2 regions of the Streptomyces sp. NPDC001880 genome follow, and region 1 is predicted to be linked to the other one. Evidence: predicted binding sites of a transcription regulator. Region 1 holds the regulator's gene; the other holds the start of a gene.
What was found. Region 1 encodes HrcA, which represses chaperone genes, less so after heat shock. Its sites were predicted from a motif close to TTNGCACTCNGNNNNNCNGAGTGCNAA; they were not measured.
Positions count from the first base shown of each region.

Region 2: the regulator HrcA is predicted to act here: its motif matches at 3,986-4,012, upstream of groL (chaperonin GroEL).

Region 1 is NZ_JBSFET010000004.1:156,997-164,360, forward strand. It holds gene ACWCQ6_RS04300 (16S rRNA (uracil(1498)-N(3))-methyltransferase) at 1-630, opposite strand, end outside; gene ACWCQ6_RS04305 (nitronate monooxygenase) at 627-1,700, opposite strand; gene dnaJ (molecular chaperone DnaJ) at 1,825-2,961, opposite strand; gene hrcA (heat-inducible transcriptional repressor HrcA) at 2,962-3,978, opposite strand; gene ACWCQ6_RS04320 (MBL fold metallo-hydrolase) at 4,178-4,900, shown strand; gene ACWCQ6_RS04325 (DUF3097 domain-containing protein) at 4,924-5,742, shown strand; gene hemW (radical SAM family heme chaperone HemW) at 5,772-7,013, opposite strand; gene ACWCQ6_RS04335 (SpoIIE family protein phosphatase) at 7,086-7,364, opposite strand, start outside.
Region 2 is NZ_JBSFET010000053.1:1,716-9,079, reverse strand. It holds gene ACWCQ6_RS24575 (alpha,alpha-trehalose-phosphate synthase (UDP-forming)) at 1-248, opposite strand, end outside; gene ACWCQ6_RS24570 (glucosyl-3-phosphoglycerate synthase) at 293-1,276, opposite strand; SAM riboswitch class I at 1,431-1,557, shown strand; gene thrC (threonine synthase) at 1,575-2,885, shown strand; gene ACWCQ6_RS24560 (MoaD/ThiS family protein) at 2,916-3,194, shown strand; gene ACWCQ6_RS24555 (cold-shock protein) at 3,617-3,823, shown strand; gene groL (chaperonin GroEL) at 4,174-5,796, shown strand; gene ACWCQ6_RS24545 (esterase/lipase family protein) at 6,035-7,276, opposite strand.

The sequences.
Region 1 (7,364 bases):
CGCCAGCTCGTCCGGCGACACACCGCCCTCGGGACCGACGACGAGCACGATCTGGCCCTGGGCGGGGAGCCGTACGGCGGCCAGCGGCTCGCTGTCGTGCCCCCGGTCCTCGTGCAGCACCGCGGCGAAGTCCGCCGCGGCCAGGAGCGCGGCGACCTGCTTGGTCGTCATCGCGTCGGCCACCTCGGGGAAGCGCACCCGGCGGGACTGCTTCCCCGCCTCCCGGGCGGTGTTGCGCCATTTGGCGAGGGACTTGAGGCCGCGGTCGCCCTTCCACTGCGTGATGCAGCGTGCCGCCTGCCAGGGCACGATCGCGTCGACGCCGGTCTCCGTCATCGTCTCCACGGCGACCTCGCCCCGGTCGCCCTTGGGCAGGGCCTGGACGACGGTGATGCGCGGCCCGGGCACGGGCTCCTCCCGGACCGGGCCCAGGCCGGTGAGGACGAGCCGGTCCTTGCCCTCGGCGGCCCCGACGACGCCTTCCGTCCAGTGGCCGCGCCCGTCGGTGAGCACGACCTCCTCGCCGGCGCGCAGCCGCTTCACCGACACGGCGTGCCGGCCCTCGGGCCCCTCCAGGACGAACTCGGGCCCCTCGGGGACCTGTTCGACGACGAAGACCGGTGCGGTCACTGCGTACTCCCTGTGCTCACTGCCGTCCGTGCGGCGTCCAGTTCTTCGGCGAGCAGCCGGACCAGCCGGCCCGCGGGCAGCTCGCGTGCCATCCGGTGTCCCTGGCCCGCCCACAGCGCCATGCCCTGCGCGTCCCCGGCCTTCGCCGCCGCCGCGCGCAGCCCGGCGGTCAGATAGTGGACCTGCGGATAGGCGGCGGGGGCGTACGGTCCGTGCTCGCGCATGAACCGGTTGACCAGGCCCCGGGCCGGGCGGCCGGAGAACGCCCGGGTCAGTGCGGTCCGTACGAACAGCGGGTTGGTCAGCGCCTGCTTGTGCAGCGGGCTCGCCCCCGACTCGGGGCAGACGAGGAACGCCGTACCGAGCTGCGCCGCCTCCGCGCCCGCGGCGAGCACCGCGGCGATCTGGGAGCCGCGCATCAGCCCGCCCGTGGCGACGATCGGTATCTGCACGGTCTCGCGGACCTGGGACACCAGCGAGAGCAGCCCGATCCCGGTGCCGTCGGTCTGCGGGTCGTCCCGGTGGGTGGACTGGTGGCCGCCCGCCTCGACGCCCTGGACGCAGACCGCGTCGGCGCCCGCCCACTGGGCGGCTTGGGCCTCCTCGGGCGTGGTGACCGTCACGACGGTGTACGTGCCGACGCCGGCGAACGCGTCGAGGGTGTCGCGGGTCGGACAGCCGAAGGTGAACGAGACGGCCGGGACCGGGTCCTCCAGGAGGACGGCGAGTTTGGCGTCGTAGTTGTCGTCGCCGCCGGAGTCCGTGTCGCCGAGCGGGGTCTCGTACCAGGCGGCCTCGCCCACGAGCTGGTGCCGGTACACCTCCACGGCGCTCGGGTCGGCGAGCGCCGGCTGCGGCATGAAGAGATTGACGCCGAAGGGTCGGCCGGTCAGCCCTCGCAACTGTTTGATCTCGTTGTACATACCGTCGGCCGTCTTGTACCCGGCGGCGAGAAAACCGAGCCCGCCCGCCTCGGAGACGGCTGCGGCGAGCTGCGGACCGGACGTGCCGCCCGCCATCGGGGCCTGCACGATCGGATACCGGCAGAGATCGGTCAACGCGGATGACATGACGGCATCGTGTCACGTCCGGCGCGGCGCGGGACGCGCAGGACGGGGTCCGCTTTGTGCTCGAACGCCGGACGGGCCCGTCGAGCGGGTCCGTCCGGCGTCCGGAGAGGGTGCGGCAGACCGGTCAGCGGCCGTTGAAGGCGTCCTTCAACCGGGAGAACAGCCCCTGCTGGCCGGGCTGGAACTGGCCGGTGGGCCGCTCCTCGTTGCGCATCTTCGCCAGGTCCCGCAGCAGTCGCTCCTGCTCCGGGTCCAGCTTCGTCGGGGTCATCACCTCGACGTGCACGATGAGATCGCCGCGCCCGCCGCCGCGCAGATGTGTGATGCCGCGTCCGTGCAGCGGGACCGACTGGCCGGACTGGGTGCCCGGCCGGATGTCGACCTCCTCCAGGCCGTCGAGCGTCTCCAGCGGCACCTTGGTACCGAGCGCGCCCGCCGTCATGGGGATGGTGACCGTGCAGTGCAGATCGTCGCCGCGGCGCTGGAACACCGAGTGCGAGAGCTCGTGGATCTCCACGTACAGATCGCCGGCCGGGCCGCCGCCGGGGCCGACCTCGCCCTCGCCCGCGAGCTGGATGCGGGTGCCGTTGTCGACACCGGCGGGGATCTTCACGGTGAGCGTGCGCCGCGACCGGATGCGGCCGTCGCCGGCGCACTCCGGGCACGGGGTCGGCACGACCGTGCCGAAGCCCTGGCACTGCGGGCAGGGCCGCGAGGTCATGACCTGGCCGAGGAAGGACCGGGTGACCTGGGAGACCTCGCCGCGGCCGCGGCACATGTCACAGGTCTGGGCGGAGGTACCGGGGGCGGCGCCCTCGCCGCTGCACGTCGTGCAGACGACGGCCGTGTCGACCTGGATGTCCTTGGTGGTGCCGAACGCGGCCTCGGCCAGATCGATCTCCAGCCGGATCATCGCGTCCTGGCCGCGCCGGGTGCGTGAGCGGGGACCGCGCTGCGACGACGTACCGAAGAACGCGTCCATGATGTCGGAGAAGTTGCCGAAGCCGCCCTGTCCGAATCCGCCCGCGCCACCGCCGCCGGAGGCGGACAGCGGATCGCCGCCGAGGTCGTAGACCTGCTTCTTCTGCGGGTCCGACAGCACCTCGTAGGCGGCGTTGATCTCCTTGAACCGCTCCTGGGTCTTCGGATCAGGGTTCACATCCGGGTGCAGCTCGCGGGCGAGCCGACGGAATGCCTTCTTGATCTCGTCCTGGGATGCGTCGCGGCGCACGCCGAGTACGGCGTAGTAGTCGGTGGCCACTTACGACTCCGCCAGGATCTGTCCGACGTAACGTGCCACTGCGCGTACCGCTCCCATCGTTCCGGGGTAGTCCATGCGGGTCGGTCCGACCACGCCGAGTTTGGCGACTGCCTCGTCGCCCGAACCGTAGCCGACCGCGACGACGGACGTGGAGTTGAGCCCTTCATGGGCGTTCTCGTGCCCGATACGTACGGTCATGCCCGAGTCCTTGGCCTCGCCGAGCAGCTTCAGCAGCACGACCTGCTCCTCCAGTGCCTCAAGCACCGGCCGGATCATCACAGGGAAGTCGTGCCCGAAGCGGGTGAGGTTGGAGGTGCCGCCGATCATCAGCCGCTCCTCCGTCTCCTCGACGAGGGTTTCGAGCAGAGTGGAGAGCACCGTGGAAACGGTTCCCCGGTCCTCGCTCTCGAAGGATTCCGGCAGATCCTGCACCAGCTGCGGGACGTCCGCGAAGCGGCGTCCGACGACCCGGCTGTTGAGCCGGGCCCTCAGATCGGCGAGAGAGGTCTCGCCGAAGGGGGCGGGGCAGTCGATCATGCGCTGTTCGACCCGGCCGGTGTCCGTGATGAGCACGAGCATCAGCCGGGCGGGTGCCAGGGACAGCAACTCCACGTGCCGCACCGTCGACCGGGTCAGCGAGGGGTACTGCACGATGGCGACCTGCCGGGTCAGCTGCGCGAGCAGCCGTACGGTGCGGCCCACGACGTCGTCGAGGTCGACCGCGCCGTCGAGGAAGTTGTGGATGGCACGGCGCTCCGGCGACGAGAGGGGCTTGACCCCCGCGAGCTTGTCGACGAAGAGCCGGTAGCCCTTGTCCGTCGGGATGCGTCCGGCACTGGTGTGGGGCTGGGCGATGAAGCCCTCGTCCTCCAGCACCGCCATGTCGTTGCGGACGGTCGCCGGGGAGACCCCCAGCTTGTGTCGTTCGGTGAGCGCCTTGGAGCCGACGGGCTCCTCCGTGCCGACATAGTCCTGGACGATGGCGCGGAGCACTTCGAGTCTGCGTTCGCTGAGCATCGCGCACACCTCCAGCTGCGTTTCCTCGGTGGTTCTCGGGACGTTCCTGTTTCTCTGCCCAGGAATCGGCCTGGCACTCTGTCAACGCGAGTGCCAGCAATCCCCCGGCCAGTGTACGGCGGCCGAGTGGGGACCTAGCAAGGGCGACCGGCCACGCTACCGCGAGACCGCGCAGGTCCTTTGCCGATAGCGTCCCGGTATGGATGCCTCTTGGGAAGAGTTCGGGTGGGAGCGACTCGGTCACGGAGTGGGCCGACGGCGTCTTCCCGGATGGGACGCGACGGTCGCGCTGGTGGCCGGGACGGACGGAGTGCTGCTCTACGACACCGGATCGACGCTCCGCGAGGGTGCCGAGGTACACGCCCAGGCCCAGGCTCTGCTGGGCCGGAGGGTGACGCATATCGCACTCAGCCACGCTCATTTCGACCATGTTCTGGGCACCGCCGCATTCCCCGGCGCCGAGGTGTACGGGGCGGTCGGCCTGGCGGAGCTGCTGGAGCGGGGGGCGGCGGATCTGCGTACCTCGGCGGTGCGCCAGGGGGTCGGCGAGCACGACGCGGCGGAGGCCGTCGACGCGCTGGTGGTCCCGCAGCACCAGGTGTGCGGCGAGCGGACGCTCGACCTGGGCGGCGGGCGCGAGGTGCTGCTGGCCGACGTGGGCCCCGCGCACAGTGGCCACGACCTGGTGGCGGTGGTCCCCGGCTCCCCCGCGATCGTGCTCTGCGGCGACCTGGTCGAGGAGTCCGGCGAACCGCAGGCGGGCCGGGACGCGGTCCCCGCCCGCTGGCCGGTCGCGCTGGACCGGGTACTGGCGCTGGGCGGCGAGGAGGCGGTGTACGTACCGGGGCACGGGGCGGTGGTGGACGCGGCGTTCGTACGGAACCAGCGCGAACAACTCGCCGTGCGCTTCGGCGTGTCGTGACCCTCAGGGCCTATCGTCGTCCGATGCGCAGCTACCAGCCGGACCTGACCCCGCCGTGGAAGAGGTCCGCCCCCGTTCCCGAGGTCCCCGCCGAAGCCGATCTGGTCGTGGAGGAGGTCTCCACCGGGTTCTGCGGTGCGGTGATCCGCTGCGAGAAGACGGCCCAGGGTCCGACGGTGACCCTGGAGGACCGCTTCGGCAAACACCGGGTCTTCCCGATGGAGCCGCGCGGCTTCCTGCTGGAGGGGCGGGTGGTCACCCTCGTCCGTCCCTCGGCCGCCGCTCCGGCGCGCCCCGCGCGTACGGCCTCGGGTTCGATCGCGGTCCCCGGGGCGCGCGCCCGGGTCGCACGGGCGGGCCGGATCTATGTGGAGGGCCGGCACGACGCGGAGCTGGTCGAGCGGGTCTGGGGCGACGACCTGCGGATCGAGGGCGTGGTCGTCGAGTATCTGGAGGGCATCGACGACCTCCCGGCCATCGTGCGCGAGTTCTCCCCCGGCCCCGACGCCAGGCTGGGCGTCCTGGTCGACCATCTGGTCCCCGGCTCCAAGGAGTCCCGGATCGCGGCCCAGGTGTCGGACGCGAACGTGCTGGTGGTGGGCCACCCCTACATCGACGTGTGGGCGGCGGTGAAGCCGTCCTCCGTGGGCATCACGGCCTGGCCGGCGGTACCGCGCGGCCAGGACTGGAAGACGGGCGTGTGCCGCGCGCTGGGCTGGCCGGAGAACACCGGCGCGGCCTGGCAGCGCATCCTGTCCACGGTCCGCTCGTACCACGACCTGGAACCGTCACTGCTGGGTTCGGTGGAACACCTGATCGACTTCGTGACAGCGCCGGAGTAGCGCCCCTCCGGCGCGGCCCCGCCCCGCTCTCAGTCCACCAGATCCCGCACCACGGCATCCGCCAGCAACCGCCCCCGCAACGTCAGCACCGCCCGCCCCTGCTCGAACGGCCCGCGCTCCAGCAGCCCGTCCGCCAGGGCGCGGCGGGACGCGGCCAGCCCGGCCGGGGCGAGCAGCGACAGCGGGCAGCCGTCGGCGAGCCGGAGCTCCAGCAGAATCCGCTCGACCCGCCGGTCCTCCGAGGAGAGGATCTCGCGCCCCGCGCCCGGCGACCGCCCCTCGGCCAGCGCCTGCGCGTACGCCCCCGGATGCTTCACATTCCACCAGCGCACCCCGCCGACATGGCTGTGCGCCCCGGGCCCGGCGCCCCACCAGTCGGCCCCGCGCCAGTACAGCTCGTTGTGCAGGCACCGGCCCTCGGGTGTGCGGGCCCAGTTCGACACCTCGTACCAGGAGAAGCCCGCCGCGGCCATCGCTTCGTCGGCGATCAGATAGCGGTCGGCGTGGACGTCGTCGTCCGTCATCGGGACCTCGCCGCGGCGGATCCGCCGCGCCAGCTGCGTCCCCTCCTCGACGATCAGCGCGTACGCCGAGACATGGTCCGGCCCCGCGCCGATCGCCGCGTCCAGCGAAGCCCGCCAGTCGTCGTCCGACTCCCCGGGCGTGCCGTAGATCAGGTCGAGGTTGACGTGCTCGAAGCCCGCCTCCCGGGCCTCGGCGACACACGCCTCGGGCCGCCCCGGCGTATGCGTACGGTCGAGGATCTTCAGCACGTGCTGCCGGGCGCTCTGCATCCCGAACGAGATCCGGTTGAAGCCGCCCTCCCGCAGCTCGGCGAGGTATGCCGGGCCGACGGACTCCGGGTTGGCCTCGGTGGTGATCTCGGCGTCGTCCGCGAGGCCGAACTCCTCACGGATCGCCCCCAGCATCCGGACCAGGTCCGCGGCCGCCAGCAGGGTCGGCGTGCCGCCGCCGACGAAGACCGTGCGGACCGGGCGCGAATCGTCGCCGAGGATCTTGCGGGCCTGGCGGACCTCGCCGATCAGATGCTCGGCGTAGTTGTCCCGGGAGGCCAGCGCGCCGCCGGAACCGCGCAGCTCGGTGGCGGTGTAGGTGTTGAAGTCGCAGTAGCCGCAGCGGGTCGCGCAGTACGGCACGTGCAGGTAGAAGCCGAGCGGCCGGCCGGCTGCGCCTTCCAGGGCGTGGCGGGGCAGCGCCCCGTCGTCGGGTACGGGTTCACCATCGGGCAGTACGGAAGGCATACCGCCCATTGTCGCTCGCCGCCGGGGAACCCCCGGCCACGTCCGTGATCACGGAGGCCGCCCGTACCCCGACGCGTCTCCTCACCCGGCCTGGAGCACCAGCAGCGCCAGATCGTCGTCGGGCGGCCGCTCGGCGAATTCGTGCACCGCCCGCTTGATCCGGTCCGCGATCCCGTCCGCCGACAGCCCGGTGCAGCCGGCCAGCGCACGGGCCAGCCCGTCGCCGTCGTCGAACATCAGCGGTCCGGAGCGCCGCTCCGTCACCCCGTCCGTGACGCACAGCAGGCTGTCGCCGGGCGCCAGCTCGAAGATCTGGCTCTCGTACGCGACGTCGTCGAAGATCCCGAGCAGCATCTGCGG
Region 2 (7,364 bases), on a different contig from region 1:
TCCGCGTCGATGTCGAGCATCCGCACGCCCGGCTCACCGACCCCGCGCCGGACCGCCTCCCGGTCCCCGTCACCGAGCGCGGCGCACACCCACAGCTTGTCCTCGACGGCGCTCAGCCCGGAGACGAGACCACCGCCGCCCCGCTTCGAGTCGAGCGATCCGTCCGCCTCCAGGGTGTACGACACCGGGCCGCGGTTGGAGGCGACGAGGACCTGGGCGGAGAGCTGGGCTTCGTGCTCGGAGACCATGTTGCGGAATCTAGCCGGATCACGAACCGCCCAAACGTGCGAAGTCAGGCCGCGCGGCGCGAAACGTACTCCTCGATCTCGCACATCGGGGGCCGCTCCTCGGTGTCCACGGCATGGGTGCGCGGTACGAAGCCGTTCGCGCCGCGCTCGAACTGGGTGAGCGCCGGGCGCACCAAGTGACCGCGGGACAGCCGGAGCTGCGCGGTCCGGTAGATCGCCGCCGCCATCCGGCCGAGCGCCTGCCCGTCCTGGTGCCGGTGTTTGCGCACCCCCACGTCGACCTGGGCCAGCGCGTCCAGCCCCACGGTGTGCAGCGCGTCGACCAGCAGGCCCAGTTCCACGCCGTAGCCGACGGGGAAGGGCAGCCGTTCGAGCAGGGAGCGGCGCACGGCGTACTCGCCGCCCAGCGGCTGGACGAAGCCCGCCAGCTGCGGCCAGTGCAGATTGAGCAGCGGACGCGCCACCAGCTCGGTCACGCGACCGCCCTGACCCGTGGTCCTGCCGGAGGCGGGTTCGTCGGGGCCGGTGACGAAGGGGCGGTCGTACATCGCCTTCACGAACTGCACGTCCGGGTCGGTCAGCAGCGGGCCGACGATGCCGGAGACGAAGTCCGCCGAGAAGTCCCTCAGATCGGCATCGACGAAGCACACGATGTCACCGCCGGTGACCAGGAGCGACCGCCACAGCACCTCGCCCTTGCCGGGCACGGCCGGTATCCGGGGGAGTATCGCGTCGCGGTGCACCACCCGGGCGCCGGCCTCCCGGGCGACCTGCGCGGTGGCGTCCGTGGAACCGGAGTCGATCACCACCAGCTCGTCGACCAGCCGGACCTTCTCCATCAGCTCGCGCCGGATCGTCGCGACGATCTCGCCGACCGTCGCCTCCTCGTTCAGCGCGGGCAGCACGACACTGACGCTCCCGCGGCCCGCTTCCCCGGCCGCGGCCCTGGCGGCCAGAAGGTGGTCCAGCGGGCGGTCGGCGGCCGACCAGGAACGCCTGGACAGCCAGCATTCGACCTCTTCCAGCACGGTCGATACTCCCCTGTATGTGATCCATCTCGCGGTTCGGACGGCTATCTCAACAGTCCGGTGCTTCGGTTACAGTCTTGAACAACGCGGACGGCCATCGCATGCCGGGGTCCGTCCGCCGATAAATGCCCGGATCGAAGATCCGGTGCCACAGCGCTCATCCAGAGGGACTGAGGGAACGGCCCGTTGAAGTCCCGGCAACCCCCCCACCGACCGCGAGGTCCGGTGAGGAAGGTGCCAATTCCGTCTCGTGGCGAAACGCGCCGCGAGGAAGATGAGGAGAAAGGGCCTCGCCACCATGGCTGTGCAGACCGTTGCAGTAAGCACCGATTCTTCCGTCGACGCCGAAGCCGTCGACCTCGGTCCCGCTTCGGGCCTTTCCTGCCGCGAGTGCGGCGAGTGTTTCGAGCTCGGCCCCATCTTCGCCTGCGCGTCCTGCTTCGGACCGCTCGAAGTCGCGTACGACCTGCCGAGCGGCTCCCCGGAAGAGCTGAAGAAGCGTATCGAGGCCGGACCGGCCAACATCTGGCGCTATGCCCCGCTGCTGCCGGTCCCCGCCGATGTCGCCGAGAAGCCGAACCTGAACCCCGGCTGGACCAAGCTCGTCAAGGCCGACAACCTCGCCCGTGAGCTCGGCGTCGAGCAGGGCAAGCTGTTCGTCAAGGACGACTCCGGCAACCCCACGCACTCCTTCAAGGACCGCGTCGTCGCCCAGGCCATCGAGGCCGCCCGCGCCTTCGGCTTCACCACCCTCTCCTGCTCCTCCACCGGCAACCTCGCCGGTGCCGTCGGTGCCGCCGCCGCCCGTGCCGGCTTCCGCTCCTGCGTGTTCATCCCGCACGACCTGGAGCAGGGCAAGGTCGTCATGGCCGCGGTGTACGGCGGCGAGCTGGTCGGCATCGAAGGCAACTACGACGACGTCAACCGCTTCTGCTCCGAACTCATCGGAGACCCGCTCGGCGAGGGCTGGGGCTTCGTCAACGTCAACCTGCGTCCGTACTACGGCGAGGGCTCCAAGACCCTGGCGTACGAGATCTGCGAGCAGCTCGGCTGGCGGCTCCCGGACCAGCTGGTCGTCCCGATCGCCTCCGGCTCGCAGTTCACCAAGATCGACAAGGGTCTCCAGGAGCTGATCAGGCTCGGCCTGGTCGAGGACAAGCCCTACAAGCTCTTCGGCGCCCAGGCCGAGGGCTGCTCGCCGGTCTCGGTCGCGTACAAGGGCGGCCACGACGTCGTCCGGCCGCAGAAGCCGAACACGATCGCCAAGTCCCTCGCCATCGGCAACCCGGCCGACGGCCCGTACGTCCTGGACATCGCCCGCCGCACCGGTGGCGCCGTGGAGGACGTGAACGACGAGCAGGTCGTCGAGGCGATCAAGCTGCTGGCGCGCACCGAGGGCATCTTCGCGGAGACGGCGGGCGGTGTGACGGTCGGCGTGACGAAGAAGCTCATCGAGGCCGGTCTGATCGACCCGGCGCTGACCACCGTCGTACTCAACACGGGTGACGGTCTCAAGACCCTCGACGCGGTGGCCGAGACCTCTCAGGCGACCGCGACGATCCGTCCCAGCCTGGACGCGTTCCGCGCGGCCGGCCTCGCCACCCGCTGACCACCCGAGACTTCAGGAAGGACACCCACCATGAGCGTCAAGGTCCGCATCCCCACCATCCTCCGCACCTACACGGGCGGCCGGGCCGAGGTTCCGGCCGAGGGCTCGACCCTCTCCCAGGTCATCGAGTCCCTGGAGCAGAACCACCCGGGCATCGCCGCCCGCGTCCTGGACGACCAGGGCAAGCTGCGCCGCTTCGTGAACGTGTACGTCAACGACGACGACGTGCGCTTCGAGGGCGGTCTGGAGACGGCCACGCCGGACGGTGCCGGCATCTCGATCATCCCGGCCGTGGCCGGCGGCTGCTGACGCCCCGTCCGGCCCACCGCGCCATCGAATTGCCCCCTCCGCTTCAATCGCGGAGGGGGCAATTCTGCATGGTTGAGCGCGGTAGAGTGTGGGAAGTCCCCCCAGCTGCCCGTGCCGCCCGCATACGAGAATGCGCCCGGCCACGACAAGATGCAGCCAAAGTACGCGATCCGCTTGAGGCATAAGTCACCTTTGCCTGGCCCGACTTGCCCAGGATTCATATGAATTCCGCATATCCGGGCGTTCGGTGCTGCCGAGAATTCTCGTCCGATTGACCTGTTGCAGAGGGCAGTTGGGCAGATACATTCAGCCGCGGTCGACGCGTTCCGGCGCACACACACCCTCTCCTGTCGGAGGGTGGGTTCTGACCCGGGTCCGCGAAGTGCGGTCCTGCGCAAGGGCCAGTAATAGGGGAGTTAGGCATGGCTCAGGGCACCGTCAAGTGGTTCAACGCGGAGAAGGGGTACGGCTTCATCGCGGTCGACGGTGGTGCGGATGTTTTCGTCCACTACAGCGCGATCCAGATGGACGGGTACCGCACCCTCGAAGAGGGTCAGCGAGTTGAATTCGAGATCTCGCAGGGCCAGAAGGGGCCGCAGGCAGACATGGTCAAGCTCGCCGTCGGCTGAGTTCGAGCGGTCGGCCAACGACACCACTCACGCACTGCACTCACGCGCTGAGGGCCCGTACCCCGGGGGGTACGGGCCCTCGGTGCGTCTCGTGCGTGCCTCGCCCGCGCCTCCCGCGCCCCCCGCGCACCCCGGCGCGGTGTCCACATCGCGAGGGGGACGCTTGCACTCTCGGGGGTCGAGTGCTAATCATTGGCGTTAGCACTCTCCAGGTGAGAGTGACAGAACTTGGACCGGGCCGGTGAGGCCCGCAGGTCGGTGGGGCAAGGAACCACCGGTCACGCAGGCCGTCCGTCGCGGGCGCCACTCGGTCCGGAGAAATCCACCCCTGTCCGGGAGGACCACTTCACATGGCCAAGATCATCGCGTTCGACGAGGAGGCCCGGCGCGGTCTCGAGCGCGGCATGAACCAGCTCGCCGACGCCGTCAAGGTCACCCTTGGCCCCAAGGGTCGCAACGTCGTCCTTGAGAAGAAGTGGGGCGCCCCCACGATCACCAACGATGGTGTTTCCATCGCCAAGGAGATCGAGCTGGAGGACCCGTACGAGAAGATCGGTGCGGAGCTGGTCAAGGAGGTCGCCAAGAAGACGGACGACGTCGCCGGCGACGGTACGACCACCGCCACCGTTCTCGCCCAGGCTCTCGTCCGCGAGGGTCTGCGCAACGTCGCCGCGGGTGCCAACCCGATGGCGCTCAAGCGGGGCATCGAGAAGGCCGTCGAGGCCGTCTCCGCCGCCCTCCTGGAGCAGGCCAAGGACGTGGAGACCAAGGAGCAGATCGCTTCGACGGCCTCCATCTCCGCCGCCGACACCCAGATCGGCGAGCTCATCGCCGAGGCCATGGACAAGGTCGGCAAGGAAGGCGTCATCACCGTCGAGGAGTCCCAGACCTTCGGTCTGGAGCTGGAGCTCACCGAGGGTATGCGCTTCGACAAGGGCTACATCTCGGCGTACTTCGCCACCGACATGGAGCGCATGGAGTCGTCCCTCGACGACCCGTACATCCTGATCGTCAACTCCAAGGTCAGCAACGTGAAGGACCTCCTTCCGCTGCTGGAGAAGGTCATGCAGTCCGGCAAGCCGCTGCTGATCATCGCCGAGGACGTCGAGGGCGAGGCCCTGTCGACCCTGGTCGTCAACAAGATCCGTGGCACCTTCAAGTCCGTCGCCGTCAAGGCCCCGGGCTTCGGTGACCGCCGCAAGGCCATGCTCGGCGACATCGCCATCCTCACCGGTGGCACCGTCATCTCCGAGGAGGTCGGCCTCAAGCTGGAGAACGCCGGTCTCGACCTGCTCGGCCGCGCCCGCAAGGTCGTCATCACCAAGGACGAGACGACGATCGTCGACGGTGCCGGTGACAGCGACCAGGTCCAGGGCCGCGTCAACCAGATCCGCGCCGAGATCGAGAACTCCGACTCGGACTACGACCGCGAGAAGCTCCAGGAGCGCCTCGCGAAGCTGGCCGGCGGCGTGGCCGTCATCAAGGCCGGTGCCGCGACCGAGGTCGAGCTCAAGGAGCGCAAGCACCGCATCGAGGACGCGGTGCGCAACGCCAAGGCCGCCGTCGAGGAGGGCATCGTCGCCGGTGGTGGCGTGGCTCTGCTCCAGGCCTCGGCCGTCTTCGAGAAGCTGGAGCTCTCGGGTGACGAGGCGACCGGCGCCAACGCCGTCAAGCTGGCGCTGGAGGCCCCGCTGAAGCAGATCGCCGTCAACGGTGGTCTCGAGGGCGGCGTCGTCGTCGAGAAGGTGCGCAACCTGGCCGTCGGCCACGGTCTGAACGCCGCGACCGGCGAGTACGTCGACATGATCGCCGAGGGCATCCTCGACCCGGCGAAGGTCACGCGCTCCGCCCTGCAGAACGCCGCGTCCATCGCCGCGCTCTTCCTCACCACCGAGGCCGTCATCGCCGACAAGCCGGAGAAGGCCGCTGCGGCCGCTCCGGGCGGCATGCCGGGCGGTGACATGGACTTCTGATCCTGACGGATCGGTAGTTCCTGTACAGCTTTGCCGTATCGGCCCCCTGGACCAGCTGGTCCAGGGGGCCGATACGGTTTTCGCGCCGAACTGCGCCGAACTGCGCCGAACTGCGCCGAACTGCGCCGAACTGCGCCGAACTGCGCCGAACTGCGCCGCTCCACCGCTCTGATGACAGCTGTGGCCGTGGCTGCTTCTGTGACTGCTTCTGTGGCTGTGGTGGTGCGGGTGCGGGGTCCTACGGCAGGCGGTCGAGCAGCCAGGTGCAGAGTTCCTCCGTGACGAGGGTGTGTCCCTCGTTGCGGGAAGCGTGCTTGAACTCGTCGAGTCCGCTGTCCTCCTCCGGGAGCGAGGAGATCTCCGCGTACAGCTCCTCGTCCGTGTCCAGATCGCGGATGTCGACCGCGCTGACCGCCGGCACGAAGCAGTGCGACCGGATGCGTACGTCGGCCTTGAAGCCGAGGAAGGGATTCAGGGCGTTGAAGGCGTCGGCGAGGATGCCGAAGCCCTCCAGCGAGCCGCCGGGTGCGCCGTCGATCGACGGGAGTCCGTTCGTACGGACATCGTTGGTCTTCGACGTCAACACCCGTAGATTCGCGGCGAGTTCGTCGCGCCCCGGACCCTGGGTGTAGAGCTTGGTCCCCACGATCGACAGGCCCTTTCCCTCCAGAGCCAGTTCGCCCGGCCGCACATCGGTGCCGATGCCGTCGGCCACGCCATTGGCGACGCCGATCCGCCGGGGCCGCTGCGGCCACTCGCCGACGGCCGCCATCTCGGCCAGGAACGCGGCGCGTTCGTCGCTCTGGTCCGGTGTGTCGTCCCACTTCGCGATGTGCCGCCACAGCAGCTGGCGGGCGGCCGGGCTGTTGATCTGGTCGGAGAACCGGCTGTCGAGATCCTTGATGTAGTGGGCGAACGCCTGGAGCCCGACCGGGATCCAGGCGCCCCGGTGCGGGCTGTCGTACGAGAAGTACAGCGCCGTCCGGTGGTCGATGTGATCGGTTTCCATCCTGGCCAGCGCATGCCGGGAGGCGAGCCCGCCCATGCTGAACCCGCCGACGGCCAGCGGCGTGTCGCTCTCCCGCTCCGCGATCGCCCGCGTGATCGCTTCCCGCACGGTCCGGGAGTTGTCCAGAATCGACGCGCTGCGCTCATGGAAGCCGAGAAGGACGACGTCATGGCCACGGCGGCGCAGCTCGCTGATGAACGCGTAGTCACCGAACTCCATGATCTGCCAGGAGAATTCCAGCTCGCTCGGCCCCGAGCCGAAGCCGTCGGCGAAGATGACCGGCCGTACGAGACCGGCGTTCCCCTCGCCGTAGTAGACCCAGGCGGTACCGCCCGGCAGATCCCAGACCTCGCTGGGCGGCAACGGAAGGGAGCTGGGCCTCTCGGCGTCCAGGCGGGGGCCGGGAGCCAGAGCGATGGGGGGTTTGTCGCGGAGTCCGGAAACGATCTGCTCGTGGGACGGTTCGGACATGGTTCGTTCCCCTTTGGGCCGGTTGATTACGATGCGCGCCAAGAGGAACACGCAACGTAGCGCCCGGGCGTGGGAAAGCGGATCAAAC